Regions from separate parts of the Marinobacter flavimaris genome, predicted to be linked through region 2. Evidence: riboswitches for the same ligand, from Rfam matches in the RefSeq annotation. Region 2 holds a riboswitch; the other holds the start of a gene.
The links. A riboswitch is a leader RNA that binds a small molecule or an ion and turns the genes downstream of it on or off. The one in region 2 is predicted to bind glycine.
Positions count from the first base shown of each region.

Region 1 (3,858 bases), 1.9 Mb from region 2:
ACGGCGTTGAATCGGTTCAATGGCTGGTGGCGTTGGCCCACAAAAACGACCTTCTCGTAGACGTGCATTGCGACGAGATCGACGATCCCGAATCCCGATTCCTGGAAGTGCTCGCTGCCGAGGCGCTCAAGCTGGATTATGGCTCACGGGTCACCGCCAGCCATACCTGTGCCATGGGCTCGTACAACGACCATTACTGCAGCCGGCTGTTCCGCCTGTTGAAGAAATCCGGCCTGCGCTTCCTGTCGATGCCCACCGAAAGCCTGCACCTGCAGGGCCGCTTCGATGGTTATCCGAAACGTCGTGGCCTGACCCGGGTTCCGGAACTGCTGGATGCGGGACTGAAGGTGGCCTTCGGCCAGGATTCCATCCGCGATCCCTGGTATCCACTGGGCAACGGCAACATGCTCCGTACCCTGGACGTAGGCCTGCACGCCTGCCACATGCTGGGCATGGGTTGGATTGATCGGTCGCTGGAGCTGATCACCGACAACGGTGCTGCAGCATTGGATCTGGACGAATACGGCATCGAGGAGGGACTTCCGGCTCGCTGTGTTGTTCTGCAGGGGCAGTCGCCCTACGAGGTGCTGTTGGGCCAGTTGCCGGTTGCCGCGTCTATTCGTGATGGCCGTGTTCTGATAAACCGGCAGGGTTGATGCCCGTTGAAGTAGAAGCTACAGATTCCCCGGTTTGCTAACCGGGGAATCTGCTCAACTACTCTGGTGTTCAGCGTAGCGACTTCAGGGCCGTTGCCCATTTCGCCATTTCGTCCAGCATGGCATTGGCAGAGCCGGTGTGATGCTCGGCAGGGAGGAAGTTGCGCTGGTCATCCAGTTTCTCCCACGGCATCTGCACCATTACTCCTTCCACCATCGGCATCATTTTCAGCGTAGTAACCAGCTGCTTGGCAACCTGGGCTGAACGGAGTCCACCGGAAACACCGCCGTAGCTGACAAACCCGCAAGGCTTATAGTTCCACTCGTTGTATACGTAGTTCAACGCGTTCGTGAACGATGGCGGCGGGCAAAAATTGTACTCGGGAATGACGAAGACGTAGGCATCTGCCTTATTTACGCTCGCTGACCAGGCTTTGGTGTGCTCATGCTCATATTTCTGCATGCGAGGATGGTTGGCCTCGTCGTAAACCGGAAGCTTGAACTCAGCTAGATCGACCAGTTCGCTGGAAAACGTTCCCTGGTCATTGACCAGAGAATTGAACCAGTGGGCAATGGAAGGGCCGATTCGGCCGGGGCGCGTGCTGCAGATGATGGTTTGTAGTTTCATGGGGTGTCCTTAGATAGCGGCCACAAGCCGTCGAAGGCTGCTTAGTGAATCCGTGTAGGAATGTCTGCTTGGAAAAGCAGCATAAAGGGCGCCTCTTCAAAAAGATAACGGAGTAACCAGTAAGAATTAGTCAAAAATTCTGAGCCTATCAGCCCGCCGCCTCGCTCGACGTTAGCTTCCTATCTCTCTATAATGCCCGGTCTCGCAGGAGAGTGGGCCGTTGGCCCCGCCGAAGGCGCAAACTCCCATAAACGCTCAGGCACAGGTACTGCGAGCATCATCTAACGCCGTCTGGAGAGCGACTGCCACCGCAGTCCACCGAAGGGGCAAGCAGAGCCAGGCTCTGTAAACTCTCAGGTATCAGGGACAGGGGGAGAGGCCACAGAAACTCAGGAGTCCTGTGTGCTGACCTCTATCTATATGATTGCCATTACCGCCGAAGCCATGTCGGGAGCCCTCACCGCCGGGCGGAGGAACATGGATCTGTTTGGTGTCGCTGTAATTGCGTTTTTTACCGCCCTTGGTGGCGGAACTGTCCGGGACATTCTTCTGGGTAATTTCCCAGTCACCTGGACCCAGCACCCTCGCTATATCTACATGACTATTACCGGTGGCCTGGTCACCATCGTGATTGCGCGCTTCATGCGGCATCTGCATCAGTTGTTTCTGGTTCTGGATGCCATAGGTCTGGTGGCTTTTACGGTTATTGGCTGCAATGTCGCGCTCAAGCTGGGCTATGACACCGTGGTGGTGGTCATGGCCGGCATCACAACAGGGATCTTTGGCGGTATCATCCGGGATATCTTATGTAACCGCACCCCGCAGGTGCTGCGCCACGAACTCTACGCCAGCGTTTCACTGATGGTGGCTTTCCTGTACCTGACCTTGCTTCGCCAAGGGGTGGGCGAGAATGTCACTCTTTTGGCCGCTTTCAGTCTCGGGCTGCTTCTGCGTATGGCGGCCATTCGCTGGGGGTTGTCGTTGCCAGTATTCAGCTATTCGCAGACACGCTGGGAATGAGCGCGATGAAGTTCAGAGGAAGCCTTGGAGTTGTGGGCATGGTCTAGCCTCAGACCTTTTCATCGTTTCATTTCCTCGTGAACTGAGCTAACGTAGCTTGCCAAGATTTTTCCTTTTTCAGAGTCGCTGAGTTTCAAAATGAAAACCGGTTTTTACTTCATCCATTCCGTTTTATCAGCGGCGGCATTTCTGGCTGCCGGGCCTCGCCGTATTTGCCATTCCTTTCGCTGAATTCGTCGAATCCCTCGTCGAATTCGGCGAAACCCTCTGAACACATCCCCTAACTGAACCTTGCCTTGCGGGCCTAGGAGTCTGCGCGGCAGGAGACACCTTCTGGCATAATGCGTAAAAATTCTTCAGCACCGGAGAATCTGATGGGAACCACTTTCCGCCCGTATTCGCCTGGCCAGGAACTGCTTCTTCCCCCGAGCCTGAACGAGTGGCTGCCTGAGGGGCATCTGGCCTATTTTGTCAGTGATGTCGTCGAGGAGCTGGATTTAAGCGCGTTTTATGCCCGCTACGAAGGCAACGGCCGACGCAACTCGCCCTTCGATCCACGAATGATGCTGAAGGTTCTGATCTACGCCTACGCCACCGGCGTTTTCTCTTCACGCAAGATCGCCCGGAAGCTGGAAGAAGACGTGGCCTTCCGGGTTCTGGCGGCAGGCAACTTCCCCAGGCATCGCACGATCTGTGATTTCCGCAAACACCATTTGGTTGCCTTCAAGGCCGTGTTTATTCAGGTGGTCCGGATTGCCCGGGAAGCGGAGCTGATCACGCTGGGAACACTGGCGATTGATGGCACCAAGGTTCGGGCTAATGCCAGCAAGCACAAGGCCATGAGCTATGGCCGCATGGGCGAGGAAGACGATCGTTTATCGAAAGAGATCGATGCACTTTGTCGTCAGGCGCGTCAGACAGACCAGTCGGAAGACCGACAGTTCGGCCCGGATAACCGGGGTGATGAACTGCCTGAAGAGCTTCAGTACCGGCAGGCGCGGCTGGACAAGATTCGTGCCGCCAAAGAGAAATTGGAAGCAGACCAGAAAGAGCGGGACAAGGCCCGGGGTCGGTCCCCGGACGATGATCGGCGCTCACCTCGCGGGGGCCCGAACTTCAAGCGGGATTATGGGGTTCCGGATGACAAGGATCAGAGCAATTTTACCGATCCGCAAAGCCGGATTATGAAAACGGCGGACGGGTTCCAGCAATGCTACAACGGCCAGTTGGCCGTGGATGGTGAATTCCAGCTGATTGTCGCCAACCACCTGGGCAATAATCCCAGTGACAATGGCTGTCTGATACCACTGCTGGATCAGGCAAAAGACACTCTGGAAACCTATCCGGATCAGTGTCTGGCTGACGCGGGTTACCGTAAAGAAGAAGATCTACAGACCCTGGAAGACAAAAGCATCGACGGCTATGTCTCGCTGCGCCGGGAGGGCAAGAAGAGTTCAGAGATAGACGCGAGCCGTTATCCGGCCAGCGCCCGGATGGCCGGGAAGCTGGCCACGGCAACCGGGCGATCGGTTTACGCTCAGCGCAAGCATCTGG
Region 1 is NZ_CP171359.1:4,029,090-4,032,947, forward strand. Features, by position in the region: gene codA (cytosine deaminase) at 1-656, shown strand, start outside; gene ACGK9W_RS18820 (NADPH-dependent FMN reductase) at 727-1,284, opposite strand; glycine riboswitch at 1,480-1,565, shown strand; glycine riboswitch at 1,566-1,664, shown strand; gene ACGK9W_RS18825 (trimeric intracellular cation channel family protein) at 1,705-2,304, shown strand; gene ACGK9W_RS18830 (IS1182 family transposase) at 2,679-3,858, shown strand, end outside.
Region 1: another riboswitch for glycine. It lies ahead of ACGK9W_RS18825 (trimeric intracellular cation channel family protein); the one in region 2 lies ahead of ACGK9W_RS05835 (D-amino acid dehydrogenase).

Region 2 (3,858 bases):
ATGATCTACCGGGGTTTCTGGATGGTGAGCTGGTTCAAGCGGGAGTTCGGGCTGAGAGAACAGAAACTGGCCGAGGAACGAGGTATCGAGCCGGAAGCGCTGTTCGATGAACTGGTCAAGGCAGTGCCACCAGGATCCATGGGCCTGATGCTTCAGCCCTACTGGTCACCCGGCGTGCGCCAGCCGGGGCCGGAAGCGAAAGGCTCGATCATCGGGTTCGGGGACGTTCACACCCGTTCCCACATTTATCGCGCCATCCTCGAAGGTCTGGCCTACGCGCTCAGGGAAGGAAAGGAAAAAATCGAGAAGCGAAGCGGCGTGAAGATCAGGAAATTGCGAGTGGCCGGCGGTGGCTCACAGAGCGATGCGGCGATGCAACTCACCGCCGATGTGCTCGGGCTGCCGGCCGAGAGGCCTCACACCTATGAGACCTCCGGGCTCGGCGCCGCCATTGATGCCGCTGTCGGGCTAGGGCTGCATCCGGATTTCGACACCGCCGTGGCGAAGATGACCCGGGTTGGCGACGTTTTTCATCCCAACGAAGAAACCCGGGCTCTTTACCAGCGGCTGTATTCCGAGGTTTATCTGAAGATGTACCCTCAGCTTCAACCCCTGTACCGGAAAATCCGCGAGATTACCGGCTATCCCCGGTAACGCTCTCAGCGACCAACTCAGCGGTAATCGCAGAGAGCGTCCAGCCCAGGTGACCGTGACCGGTGTTGTAGAACACGGTCGGCAGGCGACCTGGCCCAACCCTTGGCATCATGTTCGGCAGCATTGGCCGCAAGCCTGCCCAGGGCACTACCTTGCGAGTACAGACACCTGGGAAGCACTGCTCAACCCAACGGGTGAGCGGGCGGATGCGGTCGTCCTTGATATCGCGGTTGTAACCGCTGAACTCGGCGGTACCGGCAACCCGGAAACGACCATCGCCCAGGCGACTGGTGACGATCTTGGTAGCATCGTCCAGCAAGCTGACGGTTGGTGCCGCCTTTTGCGAGGCTTCGTCGTCCAGCTCCACGGTAATTGAGTACCCCTTAACCGGATAGATATTCACCCGGTCACCCAGCTTTTTCGCGAGCCCGCGGCTGCCGACGCCGGCACAGATCACCACGCCGTCAAATGTGTCCCGGGACTGTTCGGTGCCATCGTGGGCGGTCACCCAGGCATTACGCTCATCGGCGCTCAGCTCGGTCACCGTGTGGCCATAACAGGTTTTAACGCCCAGCCGCTTGATGGCATCCGCCAGTCCATTGGTGAACTTGTGAATATCACCGGTGGAGTCACTCTCTGTGAAAAACCCGCCGTAATAGTTGCCGGCCAGGGTCGGCTCGATGGATTTCATTTCCTCCGGGGTCACCGAACGGCGCTCAAGGCCACCAGCCGCCAGCAGGCGCGATACCTTTTCAGCGTGGTCAAACCCGGCCTTGTCCCGGTAGATGTGCAGGATACCCTGCTTCTTCAGATCGAAATCGATGCCTTCTTCCTGCGCCCAGGCAAACAGGTGATCGCGGGCGGCAATAGCCAGGCGAGCGGTTTCCGTGGTGTTTTTCTCGTACTGGGGAATAGCGGCAATGAACTCGGCGAACCAGCTCAGCTTGTGCCAGGACGGCTTGGGATTGACCAGCAGTGGCGCATCCCGGCGGGACATCCACTTTATGCCCTTCATCACGGTCTGCCAGTTGTTCCAGACCTCTGCGTTGGAAGCAGAGAGCTGTCCACCGTTGGCGAAGGAGGTTTCCATCGCCGCATAGCGATGCTTCTCGTAAACCGTAACGTCAAGCCCGCGCTTGGCAAGGGTGTAGGCCGTGGTAATACCAGTGATACCACCGCCAATTACTGCGATTCGCTTCATTCCAATCTCCGTGAGCGCCAAGGGTTTCCTCCCTGCTCGAAATGGCAGAAAGCACCCCTTCCGTCACGGGACCTGAGAGATTCACGAGCCGTTTTAACGAAAACGGTCGTTTGCTCCTTCGGTGTGCCGACTGACGCGATTGTCGACAGCTCTTCGGAAAGTATTCATGCCAGCGGTCCTTTTGCCTGAGAGTTTCCGGGGCAGTTGCTCCTTCGGCGCTGATCGCAAGGGATTCAGTCTCTCCCGCAGACATGTCTGATTGGTAATAAAACCCAACCCACGGGCCTAAACATAGCAAATAACCCGGAGCCAGGAAACCAGCCTCTGCACAGCTTGGGCCGTATGGGTTAAGGTAAAAAGCATGAAACACGCCTTGAAGACCCGAAAACAGCTCCAGCAGCAACTGGAACAGGCCCACGACTACGAGCACTGGTGCGAGGCCGCTACCGCGCTCGATGACATGGACGGGCTGCTGGACTGGCGCGAGCAGGAAGAGACCGGGATGCTGCATGAAAGCCTGATGCGCAAGCACATGGGCCTCATGGACCATTGCCGGCAGAATGGCGACACGCGGCGACTGATCCGGATCCTTCAGGAGAGCCTCTACCGTCACCTGGGCGAATTATCCTATCCCGATCTTTACACCGTGGCGCGCAGCGGCACCAATCGGTTGGTGGGTGAATTCCTGGATGCCGTAGAAACGTCCATGGAATTCATTTGCGACCACCCTATTCCGGAAGTGACAACTGCCCGAAAACTGAAAATGTTTCGGGACGCCGAGCGGGTCTATGGCCGGCCGGCCCTGATGCTCAGCGGTGGCGCGGCCTTCGGCATTTACCACATCGGTGTTACCCGGGCGCTCTGGCGCCAGGACCTTCTTCCGGACGTTATGGCCGGCTCCAGCATGGGAGCGATCGTGGCCGGTGCCATCTGCACCCGCGACGAGAACGAATTAGCTGACTTTTTTAACCGACCCGAGCGCATCCACCTCAACGCCTTCCGCTGGCTTGGCGTCACGGAAGGCCTGAAGGCCGGCCATGCCATGGATCCGCGCCAACTGCAGGAGCATATTCAGCACAACCTGGGCAGCGTCAGTTTCAAGGAAGCCTATGAGCACAGTGGCCGAACACTGAATATCTCCGTCTCCCCCACCCGCACCCAGCAGAAGCCACGGCCACTCATCGAGCAGGCCTACGCCATGACCAGTCAGCAATACCTCGGGGACATCAACATCCATTTCCCGCCCAAGGCGTCCCTTTACCGAAAGGTCCTCTCCAACCCGACCCCTGAAGATCTCGAGATGTATATCAATCTCGGTGAACAGGCCACATGGCCACGGCTGGCCATGATCAAGGACCAGACCAGGATCAGCCGGGCATTCGATCGCTGTATCGCCAGGCTGGAGCAAGAGCTGGAGCAGGAGCAGGAAACCGCAGAGCAGACTGCAACGCCGCTCTAGAGACAGCACCGCCCTACCAATCAGTAAACCAACTAGATAACCCTGGGATCCCGAACTATTCTCATTCTATTGCATCATCGCTTCGCGAAACGTTTATCGCTAATCATGAGGATGCTGACCCGCAATGGATATTGGACAAGGAAGTCGATCGGCTACCGAGGACAGTGAAAACAGGTTTTACGAGCTGATCGAGAGTCTGCCCATGGTGGCTGTTCAGGGATACGACAGACACCGCCGGGTAATTTATTGGAACGAAGCAAGCGCGCGCATTTATGGCTATTCCCGGGATGAAGCGCTGGGAGAGCTATTGGAAGACCTGATCATTCCCGATCACATGCGCACCGGTGTGATCGAAGCGCACCGCAATTGGCTTGAGAAAAACATCAGCATTCCCTCCGACGAACTCGAATTGAAGCACAAAGAAGGGCACCTGGTCCCCGTCTACTCCAGCCATGTAATGATCAAACAGGACAGCGGCGAATGTGAGATGTTCTGCATCGACATCAGCCTGGAGGAGCAGAAACAAGCCAGAGACGAGCTTTAC
Region 2 is NZ_CP171359.1:1,259,095-1,262,952, reverse strand. Features, by position in the region: gene ACGK9W_RS05840 (FGGY-family carbohydrate kinase) at 1-654, shown strand, start outside; gene ACGK9W_RS05835 (D-amino acid dehydrogenase) at 635-1,855, opposite strand; glycine riboswitch at 2,019-2,111, opposite strand; gene ACGK9W_RS05830 (DUF3336 domain-containing protein) at 2,217-3,314, shown strand; gene ACGK9W_RS05825 (bifunctional diguanylate cyclase/phosphodiesterase) at 3,439-3,858, shown strand, end outside.